Minwuia thermotolerans: one gene and its partner. The main gene of each other region encodes a partner of the protein of the gene in region 2 in a complex. Links are inferred from orthologs where the notes say so. Each region holds a gene or a part of one and is shown on either strand. Other genes may lie near its edges.

Region 1 (5,909 bases), on a different replicon or contig from region 2:
CGGCGCGTGAACCGAGCGCACCGCATCGCGCCAGGCAGGAAAGCCGTGTCTTTCCTTCAGCGCCGGATCCAGCCATTCGGGGAGATCGGGCGCCTGCGCGGCGGCCCGGGCGACGATGTGGCGGAGCGTCTTCGGGGCCAGCCCTGCGGTCAACGGATAGACCGGCTCGATGGCCGGTATCTCCTCACCCGCCGCGGGATCGACGGCATAGTCGGGATGGGCCATCTGGAGCGCGTCGCCATAGCGGTCGATCCGTCCGCTGATCAGCCGGCGCGCGCCCGGCGGATAGGTCTGCTCCAGCCAGTCGCGGCGGGGATTGAAGAACACCAGGGCTGCGCTTGCCGTGCCGTCGGTGACGATCACGCGATAGGGTTGACGTCCCCGTCCGGCGCGATGCTCGGTGACGGTGACGTCGATCGTCGCCACGCGGCCGGTCTCGGCGTCTTCCAGCTTCGGGCGGTAGCCGCGGTCGATCACGCCGCTGGGCAACAACCAGATCAGATCCAGCACGCGGCTCGCCCCCAACCGGTCCAGCAATGCCGCCACGCGCGGGCCGACGCCCTTCAGATTGGTCGCGGGCTGGAACAGGGCAAAGAGGATCTCCGGGCGCATGGCCCTTTATGATGCGGCCCGCGCCCCCGTGACAAGCCGCACCCTGACATCCCGCCACCGGACGGTTATATCAGCGGTTCCATTCAGCGAGGCCGGATTCATGGACGCGACCGACGACGATCTCGAGCTGCGGCGGAAAAAGCTGCTCTACCGGTCCCACTACACGGGCACCAAGGAGACCGATATCCTGCTCACGCGCTTCGCGGAGCGCAATCTGCCGACGTTCGACGCCCGGCAACTCGACCTCTATGAGGCGATACTGCACGCCGGCGATCCAGAAATTCTCGCCTGGGTCGTGGGCCGCAAGCCCATACCCCCCGAATACGACAACGAGGTCAGCCGCATGCTCGTCCGTTTCAACTTCGCCCAGCCCGGATCGTGACGGTCACAGAACGCGCGCCACTGAGCCACAAGCTCGCCGGCCCGGGGCGGATCACCGTCCAGAACGCGCCGGAGGGTCTCGACGCACGCCTGCTGGCGGATCTGGCGCGGGAACTCGACCGCGGCGCCGTGTTCGTCGCCCGCGACGACCAGCGGCTTGCCGCGACAGCTGACATGATCCGCTTCTTCGCGCCGGCGCTGGAGCCCGTGGTCTTTCCGGCCTGGGATTGCCTGCCTTTCGACCGTTCCTCGCCCAATCGCCAGATTCTGGCCGAACGCATGGAAGCGCTTGGCATGCTGGCGGAAAACGGCGCCGCCGGGCGGCTGATCCTAACGACCGTGAACGCCATCACCCAGCGCGTGCCCGAGCGCGCCGAGGTCAGCGGCGGCCACTTCGCCGCGCGGGTCGGCGATCCGATCGACGAGGCCGAGCTGATCGCCTTTCTGGTGGCCCAGGGCTACGGCCGCACCGGCACGGTCATGGAACCCGGCGAGTACGCGATCCGCGGCGGCTTGATCGACATCTTCCCGCCCAACGACGACCAGCCGGTGCGGCTCGATCTGTTCGGGCGGGAGCTGGAAAGCATCCGGCGTTTCGACCCCATGAGCCAGCGGACGCTCGCCAGGGTCGACAGCTTTGCGCTCACGCCGGTCAGCGAACTGGTGCTGGACGAACGTCGCGCCAACCATTTCCGGGCCCGCTACCGCGAGCTGTTCGGCATCAAGGCCGAGTCCGATCCGATCTACGAGGCGGTCTCGGAGGGCCGGAGCTTTCCGGGGATGGAGCACTGGCTGCCGATCTTCTATCGCCGTCTGGAGACACTGTTCGACTATATCGGCGAGGCTGCGCTCGTGCTGGACCACCTGGCGGACGACGCCGCCGAAAGCCGATTCGCGGCCATCGAGGACTACCAGGTCACCCGCGCCGAAGCGGTGAAGGCGACCGCCGCGGGGCAGGGGAGCGCCGGCGCGGTCTTCCGACCGCTGCCGGCGGACGCGCTCTATCTTGCGCCCGGCGAATGGGCCGAATATCTCGCCGGTCAGCCGGTGGCCGCCCTGACGCCGTTCAACGTCGGCGACGGGGAAAGTCCGGTCATCCACGATCTGCAGGGCCGCAGGGGACGGGACTTCGCGCCGGAGCGGGCGACGCCGCACGCCAATGTCTACGAGGCGCTTGCGCGCCATATCCAGGATCTGGCGCCCGACCGCCAGATCATGGTGGCGAGCTATTCCGACGGCGCCCGGCAACGCCTGGGCGGCATGCTGCGCGACGCCGGAATCCGGGCCATCGCCGAGGTCGAGACCTTCGACGAGGCGATGAAGCTCGACCGCAACGTGGTCGGCCTCGCAGTGCTGTCCATCGAAGCCGGCTTCGAGGCGCCCGACGCGGTGCTGATTTCGGAACAGGACGTTCTAGGTGACCGGCTGGTGCGCAAGCGGCGCCGGCGCCGGCGTTCGGAGAACTTCGTCGCCAACGCGTCGGACCTGCAGCTCGGCGACCTGGTGGTCCACAGCGAACACGGCATCGGCCGCTACGAAGGACTCGAGACACTCGACATCGTCGGCGCGGCTCATGATTGCGTGTTGCTGATCTACGACGGCGGCGACAAGCTCTACCTGCCGGTGGAGAACATCGAGCTGCTGTCCCGCTACGGCTCGGGTGAGGGCGAAGTCACCCTGGACCGGCTCGGCGGCAAAGGCTGGCAGACGCGGAAGGCGCGGCTGAAACAGCGGCTGAAGGAGATGGCCGAGGCCCTGATCCGCGTCGCCGCGGGCCGCCAGCTCGCCGATGCGCCCAGGCTGACGCCGCCCGCCGGCGCCTACCACGAATTCTGCGACCGCTTCCCCTATCAGGAGACCGACGATCAGGCGCGGGCGATCGACGATACGATCGGCGACCTGGCCGCCGGGCGTCCCATGGACCGCCTGATCTGCGGCGATGTGGGTTTCGGCAAGACCGAGGTGGCGCTGCGCACCGCCTTCATCGCGGCGATGGACGGCATGCAGGTGGCGCTGGTCGCGCCGACCACCCTGCTGGTCCGTCAGCACTACCAGACGTTCCTCGAGCGGTTCCGCGACTTCCCCGTCCGGATCGGCCAGCTGTCGCGGCTGGTTCCCGGCAAGCAGGCGAACGAGGTCAGGAAGGACCTGAGGAACGGCCAGCTCGACATCGTCATCGGCACCCATGCGCTGCTGGGCAAGGGCGTCGAGTTCAAGCGCCTCGGCCTGCTGATCGTCGACGAGGAGCAGCATTTCGGCGTCAAGCACAAGGAGCGGCTGAAGGAGTTGAAATCCGACGTCCACGTGCTGACGCTGACCGCCACGCCGATCCCGCGCACCCTGCAGCTCGCGCTGACCGGGATCCGCGACCTTTCGGTCATCGCCACGCCGCCCGTCGACCGGCTGGCGGTGCGCACCTTCGTGCTGCCCTTCGACGAGATCGTGGCCCGGGAAGCCCTGCTCCGGGAGCATTATCGCGGCGGTCAGAGCTTCTTCGTCTGCCCCCGCATCAGCGACCTCGCCGCCGTCGAGGCATTCATGAAGGACCATGTGCCGGAGCTGAAATTCGTGGTCGCACATGGCCAGATGCCTGTCCGGGAGCTGGAGGACGCGATGAACGCCTTCTACGACGGCTCCTACGACGTGCTGGTCTCCACCAACATCGTGGAGTCGGGCCTGGATGTGCCCAATGCGAACACGATGGTGGTCTACCGCGCCGACATGTTCGGTCTGTCCCAGCTCTACCAGCTTCGCGGCCGCATCGGCCGCTCCAAGACGCGCGCCTACGCCTATCTGACCGTGCCGGCGAACCGGCGCGTTACCGATGGGGCCGACAAGCGGCTGCGCGTGCTCCAGACCCTGGACCAGCTCGGTGCGGGCTTCACCCTGGCCAGCCACGATCTCGACATCCGCGGCGCCGGCAACCTTCTGGGCGAGGAGCAGTCGGGCCAGATCCGCGAGGTGGGCGTGGAACTGTACCAGTCCATGCTGGAGGAGGCGGTGGCCGAGGCCCGGGGCCAGACCGACGCCCAGAGCGGCGACTGGTCGCCGAACATCAACCTTGGGGCGCCGGTGCTGATCCCCGACTACTATGTCGCCGACCTGTCCGCGCGGCTGGACCTCTACAAGCGCCTGGGCCATGTCGCCGACCTGGACGAGATCGAGGCCATCGCTGCGGAGATGATCGACCGCTTCGGGCCGCTGCCGCCCGAAGTCGACAACCTGTTCGACGTCGTCGCCATCAAGAGCCTGTGCCGCGCGGCGAACATCGCCAAGCTGGACGCCGGACCGAAGGGCGCCACCGTGCTGTTCAGGGAGAACGAGTTCCCCGATCCCGGCGGGCTCGTGCGTTTCATTTCCGGTCAGCAGGGCACGGCGAAGCTTCGCCCCGATCACACCCTTGTCTATCTGCGCGACTGGTCGGACCTGTCGACGCGGGTCAAGGGCGTGCGCAGCCTCGCGCGCGGATTGGCCCAGATCGCGGAGAAGGCCGCCTAAGCCGCGCGCTCACGCCGCCGAGGCCCGACGGACAGGACGGGCAGGAAAGATCAGGGCGGTCAGCAGGGAAACCGCCGCGCCGCCGGCGAAGACCGCACCGAAGCCGATCGGCTCCTCCAGCTGACCGGCGACCAGCGGCCCCAGGACATTCCCGGCCGCGACGCAGAAGACGGCCGCCGTGAAGCTGACCGACGGCAGGTCGGGAAAGAGCCGTGCGCTCCAGAAGGCCAGCACCGCGCTCAGCATCATCAGACAGACGCCCTGCAGCCCGGCGGAAACCAGAACTCCGGCCCAAGACGACGGCGCCAGCGCGAGCAGGATATGCGACAGGGCGCTGGCGGCGAAGATCGCACGCAGCAGCGCCGGGAGACCCATGCGTCCCTCGATCTGCCGGGTCAGCAGGCCGAGCGCGCCGGCCACACCGAAGGCAATATAGAGAACCGGCCCGGCGGCGGCCGCATCGAGGCCGGTCAGGCCGCCTTCGCGGGTGATGTGATCGACTGCGAAGGAGAGGTAGAGCGCGTTGGTCAGACCGAAGGAGAAGGCCAGTATGTACATCGGCCATGCGGGTCGGTAGGCCACCAGTTCCCGCAACGGCCAGTCGCTCGGCGCTGGCAGATCCGCGCCGCCGGGTCCCCGGCTCTGGCGCATGTGGAACAGCGCCAGCACATTGATCAGAAGCGAGACCGCCGCGAGACCGGCGAACATGGCCCAGGGCGCCCGCCAGCCGAACTCCCCCAGGAACATTGCAAACGCGACAGCGCCCGCGAATCCAATGCCGAAGGTGGTGCCGGTGCTGACCACCGAAAGCACACGATCCTTCTGGCCGTCGACGAGACTCCGCGCGGCGGTGTTGTTGTAGGGAGTCCACGAAAAGCCGGCGCTCGACGCGGCCAGCGCCACGCCGACACCCAGCAGGAACACATTGCCCGTCGCGGCGATGAGGCCCAGTCCCGCCGTCGCGGCTATCCCGCCCAGCGCGACCGGCGCCCGCGGCCCCACACGGCCGGTCAGCCAGCCGGTCAGAAGCAGCGCCGCCAGGAAGGCGCCGAACGCCGCCGAGGCGATCGAGCCCGCGGTTGCCGTCGTCAGCCCGAAGTCCGCCCGGAAGGCGGGCAGGAAAAGACCGAAGCCCATCCGCGCGGGCCCGAACGCGATCGCGGTCGCCGCGAATCCCGCGAGCGAAAGCCGTCCCGCATCGGTAAGTAGGAAGCGCGCCATCATGGCCGCCAAAATCGTCATCGATTCCGGCGGTTCGAGTGAGGCGTGCTGACGCGTTCAGCCGGTGACGGAGGCGTCCTCGGGCCTTACGGTCTCGTTCAGGGCGAGATCGAAGACCTTGTGGAAGACCGGCACGTCCTGCGCGCCGGAGACGGCGTATTTCCGGTCGATGATGAAGCAGGGGACCCCGTTGATGC
Region 2 (5,249 bases):
CGGCCAGTGATCTACGCCTCATCGGCCGCCGTCTACGGCGACAACCCCGACGTGCCGCTGGACGAGGACGCGCGCACCAGGCCGCTCTCGGCCTATGGCGCCGACAAGCTGGGCTGCGAACTGCATGGCCGCGTCGCCCATGGCGTGCACGGCGTGCCCAATACCGGCTTCCGCTTCTTCAACGTCTTCGGGCCGCGCCAGGACCCGAAGTCGCCCTATTCCGGCGTCATCGCCATCTTCACCGACCGCATCCGCGCTGGCCAGGGCATCACGATCTTCGGCAACGGCGAGCAGGTGCGGGACTTCGTCTATGTCGGCGACGTGGTGCGCCACCTGCTGGCGGCGATGGACGCGGGCGGCGGCGAAGGTGCGGTCTTCAATGTCTGCACCGGCCGCAAGACCTCGGTGCTGGATCTGGCAAACACGATCGCGGAGTTGTCGGACGCCGAAGCCGACATCACCTTCGCCGAGCCGCGCGCCGGCGACATCCGTACCTCACTGGGCGACCCCGCAAAGGCCAACGCCGCCTTCAACGTCCCCGCGGAGACCGACTTCCGCAGCGGTCTGCGCCTGACGCTGGAGAGCCATTGAGGGGTTTCACTTCTCCGGCAGGGGGAAGCGCTCGAGATAGGGCATGTAGGCGTCCTCGACGTCGATCTGCAGGCTGCCGAGGATGCGGACGACCGCATTGTAGGTCGCGACGGCCAGCACGAGTTCGATGATCAGGTCGTGGCCCAGATGACCTTCCAGGGCATCGAAGGTCGCGTCCGCGACTGCGCCGTCCAGCGTCATCTCCCGCGCCGCCCGGCAGGCGAGCTTCGCCAGCGGGTCGAGATCGCTGTCGCGGCCTTCCGCTTCGGCGATCAGGCCCTCGATATCCGCCTCGCTGACGCCGAAGTCGTAACCGATCCTGATGTGATGCGACCACTCGTAGGGGGAGCGCGCCAGCCAGCCGACGGTCAGGATGGCCAGTTCCCGGATCCGTCCGTCCAGCTCGCTCCCGTTGCGGATGTGGCTGCCCAGATGCGCGAAGGCCCGCGCGGCGGACGGATTGTTGGCCAGCGCCCGGAACAGGTTGATGCCCGAACGCTCCAGCAGCGGCCTGTCGTCCTCCGCCAGGTCGTCCTTCGTCAGGTACTTCACGCGCGCCATTTTCCGGTTCTCCCCTCTGGCCGCCTCAGCCGGCCGAATCCCGTTCCGGTCCGGTCAGCGTCACACCACCGTCCACCACCAGCGTCTGGCCGGTGACATAGCGCGCCTGGGCCGACAGCAGGAAACGCACGGCCTGGCCGACGTCCCAGCCCGTGCCCTCGATGCCCAGCCTGGAGGCCTTCGCCCGCTGGGCGCGCGCCGCCTCGCTCATGCCGCGGCCATAGACCATGGGCGTGTAGACCGGCCCCGGCGCGACGCAGTTCACCCGGATTCCGTCCGGGCCGTGATCGACCGCCATGGCCCGGGTCAGCGCTATCACCGCGCCCTTGGAGACGGAATAGGCGGTCAGACCGCGCGGCCTGAGCGCCGAGATCGACGAGACGTTGACGATGGCGCCGCCGCCGCTCTCTATCATGGCCGGGATGGCGTGCTTGGAGACCAGGAACATGGTCTCGACATTGACCCGCATCACCCGCTCCCAGTCGGTCTGGCTGGTGGCGACGACGCTGCCGCGGCTGCCGATGCCGACATTGTTGTCGAGGGCATCGAGCCGGCCGAAGGCATCCAGCGTCGCCCGCACCATGGCCTCGCACTGTGCTTCGTCGGTGGCGTCGGCCTCGAAGGCGCGGGCCTCGCCGCCCTCGCCCCGGATCATTTCCGCCGTGCGCTCGGCCAGCGCCCTGTCGCGGTCGGCGACCATCACGCGCGCGCCGGCGCGGGCCAGCAGGATCGCCGCCGCCCGGCCATTGCCGATGCCGTCGCCCGCCGCGCCGCCGCCGACGACCAGCGCCGCCTTGCCTTCCAGGCCGAAGGATTCCGTCTCCGCCATCTCGTTCCCCTCCGCCGCACCGCGGCCTGATTCAGGCGGCGTTGCGCCGCTTCCGCGTCCGCGCTTTCTTCGGCGCCGGCAGCGCCTTCGACGCGCGCCGGGCCAGCACTTCGGCCAGATAGCGGCCGGTGTGGCTCTCGGCGACCGTGGCGACTTCCTCGGGCGTGCCGCAGGCGACGATCTCGCCGCCGCCGTCGCCGCCTTCCGGGCCGATGTCGACGATCCAGTCGGCGGTCTTGATGACTTCCAGGTTGTGTTCGATGACGAGCACCGAATTGCCGCTGTCGACCAGCGCCTGCAGCACTTCCAGCAGCTTCCGCACGTCCTCGAAATGCAGGCCTGTGGTCGGCTCGTCCAGGATGTAGAGCGTGCGGCCCGTGGCCCGTTTCGACAGTTCCTTGGCCAGCTTCACGCGCTGGGCCTCGCCGCCCGAGAGCGTCGTCGCCTGCTGGCCGATCTTGATGTAGCCGAGGCCGACGCGCATCAGCGTGTCCAGCTTCTCGCGCACCGCCGGCACCGCCTTGAAGAACTCCTGGCCCTCCTCGACGGTCATCTCCAGCACGTCGGAGATCGACTTGCCCTTGAACAGGATGTCGAGGGTCTCGCGGTTGTAGCGCCGGCCCTTGCAGACGTCGCAGGTGACGTAGATGTCGGGCAGGAAGTGCATCTCGATCTTGATCAGCCCGTCGCCCTGGCAGGCCTCGCAGCGCCCGCCCTTGACGTTGAAGCTGAACCGCCCGGGCTTGTAGCCGCGCGCCTTGGCCTCGGGCAGTTCCGCGAACCAGTCGCGGATCGGCGAGAAGGCGCCGGTATAGGTCGCCGGATTGGAGCGCGGGGTGCGGCCGATGGGCGACTGGTCGATGTCGATGATCTTGTCCAGCCATTCCAGGCCGTCGATGCGCTGATGCGGCGCCGGTGCGGCCTTGGCGCCGTGCAGCCGCCGCGCCAGCGCCTTGTAGAGCGTCTCGATGGTCAGCGTCGACTTGCCCGATCCCGAAACGCCCGTGATGCAGACGAAGGCGCCGAGCGGCAGGGTGGCGGTGACGTTCTTCAGGTTGTTGCCGGTGGCGCCGACAATGCGCAGGAAGCGGTCCCGGTGGCCTTCGCGGCGCCGCTGCGGCACCGGCACCTGGGCGATGCCGGCGAGATACTGGCCGGTGATCGAGGCCTCGGTCTGCATGATCCGCTCGGGCGTGCCCTCGGCGATCAGTTCGCCGCCATGGGCGCCGGCCAGCGGGCCGATGTCGATGACGTGGTCGGCCGACAGGATGGCTTCCTCGTCGTGCTCCACGACGATCACCGTATTGCCGAGATCGCGCAGGTTCTTCAGCGTCTCCAGCAGGCGGCCATTGTCGCGCTGGTGCAGGCCGATGGAGGGCTCGTCGAGCACGTAGAGCACGCCTGTGAGGCCGGACCCGATCTGGCTGGCCAGACGGATCCGCTGGCTCTCGCCGCCCGACAGCGTGCCGGAATTGCGGCTCAGCGTCAGGTATTCCAGGCCGACATTGTTGAGGAAGCCGACGCGTTCGTTGATTTCCTTCAGGATACGTTCGGCGATCTCCCGCTGTTTCGGGGTCAGCTTCGGCTCCAGCCCGCCGAACCACTCCGCCGCCCCCTTGATGGAGAATTCCGAGGCCTGGCCGATATGCAGGCCGTTGATCTTCACCGCCAGCGCCTCGGGCTTCAGCCGGTACCCGCCGCAGACCGAGCAGGCGGTCTTCGCCTGATAGGTCTCGATCTCCTCGCGCATGCGCGCCGAATCGGTTTCGCGCCAGCGCCGCTCCAGATTGCGGACGACGCCTTCGAAGCCCTTGGCCGTCTTGTAGCTGCGCAGGCCGTCGTCATAGCGGAACTCGATCTGCTCCTTGCCCGAGCCGAACAGGATGACGTCCCGCACCGCCTCGGGCAGCTCCTCCCAGGGCGTGGTCATGGACTGGCCAAAATGGCGCAGGATGCTGTCCAGCGTCTGCATGTAGTAGGGCGAGGTCGTCTTCGACCAGGGCGCGATGGCGCCGGCACGCAGGCTCAGGTCCTTCTCGGGGACCACGAGGTCGGCGTCGACATACATCTCCGTGCCCAGGCCGTCGCAGGCCGGACAGGCGCCGAAGGGGTTGTTGAAGCTGAACAGCCGGGGCTCGATCTCCTCGATGGTGAAGCCGGAGACCGGGCAGGCGAACTTGGCCGAGAAGACGGTCCGCTCGCCGCCGTCGGCGTTCTCGGCAATGGCGATGCCCTCGGCCAGGGCCAGCGCGGTCTCGAAGCTGTCGGCGAGGCGGGTGGCGATGTCGTCGCGGACGACGATGCGGTCGACCACCACCTCGATGTCGTGCTTGAGCTTCTTGTCGAGCGCCGGCACGTCCTCGATGTCGTAGAGCTCGCCGTCGACCTTGACGCGCTGGAAGCCGCCCTTCCTGAGATCCCTGAACTCCTTGCGGTACTCGCCCTTGCGGCCGCGCACCATGGGCGCCAGCAGGTAGAGCCGCGTGCCTTCCTCCATGGCCATCACCCGGTCGACCATCTGGCTGACCGTCTGGCTCTCGATCGGCTCGCCGGTCGCGGGCGAGTAGGGGATGCCGATCCGGGCCCAGAGCAGGCGCATGTAGTCATGGATCTCGGTCACCGTGCCGACGGTGGAGCGCGGATTCTTCGACGTCGTTTTCTGCTCTATGGAGATGGCCGGGCTCAGCCCCTCGATGTGGTCGACGTCCGGCTTCTGCATCAGTTCCAGGAACTGGCGCGCATAGGCCGAAAGGCTCTCGACATAGCGGCGCTGCCCTTCGGCGTAGATGGTGTCGAAGGCCAGCGACGACTTGCCCGAACCCGACAGCCCGGTGATCACCACCAGCCGGTCGCGGGGAATGTCGACGTCAATGCCCTTCAGATTGTGCTCGCGGGCGCCGCGGACACTGATGACCTTCTGCATGAAACACCATCTGCCGGAGAAAGCGGAACGAATGGAAAACCTATCGCGCCTCGCCGGGCCGGACCAGACCTTCGGCGCGTCTCATGACAATATAGGGCGCGGAGCCGGTTTTGGACCGTTCCCCGGTGGCGTGCGCCGATCAGCCGCCCCCCGGCGGGCCGTCGCAAGCCGGTGGCGTCCGCCGCCGCGAGGGGCTAAGACTCGGGGCAGAATCGATTCCGGCGCGGAGGGCTGAACATGGCAGGGGTGAACAAGGTCATTCTGGTGGGCAATCTGGGCGCCGACCCGGAAGTGCGCCGCATGAACGACGGCAATCCGGTGGTGAACCTGCGCCTCGCCACGTCC

Evidence for each region. The genes of interacting proteins can lie anywhere in the genome.
Region 1: the proteins of uvrA (region 2) and mfd are in contact, whole or in part, in a crystal structure (PDB 4DFC), measured with the Escherichia coli proteins. The link is inferred for Minwuia thermotolerans from one-to-one orthologs.

The regions. Positions count from the first base shown.
Region 1 is NZ_PIGG01000073.1:12,073-17,981, forward strand. The notes cover bases 595-4,691. They hold mfd (transcription-repair coupling factor), read left to right. Parts: upstream 595-990; coding sequence 991-4,491; downstream 4,492-4,691. Other genes in these bases: recG (ATP-dependent DNA helicase RecG), read right to left, coding at 595-612; CWC60_RS20860 (FAD assembly factor SdhE), read left to right, coding at 713-994; CWC60_RS20870 (MFS transporter), read right to left, coding at 4,501-4,691. Outside these bases: more of recG, read right to left, coding at 1-594; more of CWC60_RS20870, read right to left, coding at 4,692-5,733; CWC60_RS20875 (DsbA family oxidoreductase), read right to left, coding at 5,770-5,909. UniProt on the Escherichia coli protein: Couples transcription and DNA repair by recognizing RNA polymerase (RNAP) stalled at DNA lesions. Mediates ATP-dependent release of RNAP and its truncated transcript from the DNA, and recruitment of nucleotide excision repair machinery to the damaged site.
Region 2 is NZ_PIGG01000009.1:25,274-30,522, forward strand. The notes cover bases 1,813-5,249. They hold uvrA (excinuclease ABC subunit UvrA), read right to left. Parts: upstream 4,905-5,249; coding sequence 2,013-4,904; downstream 1,813-2,012. Other genes in these bases: CWC60_RS01035 (SDR family NAD(P)-dependent oxidoreductase), read right to left, coding at 1,813-1,981; ssb (single-stranded DNA-binding protein), read left to right, coding at 5,142-5,249. Outside these bases: CWC60_RS01025 (NAD-dependent epimerase/dehydratase family protein), read left to right, coding at 1-591; CWC60_RS01030 (carboxymuconolactone decarboxylase family protein), read right to left, coding at 598-1,152; more of CWC60_RS01035, read right to left, coding at 1,178-1,812. UniProt on the Escherichia coli protein: The UvrABC repair system catalyzes the recognition and processing of DNA lesions. UvrA is an ATPase and a DNA-binding protein. A damage recognition complex composed of 2 UvrA and 2 UvrB subunits scans DNA for abnormalities.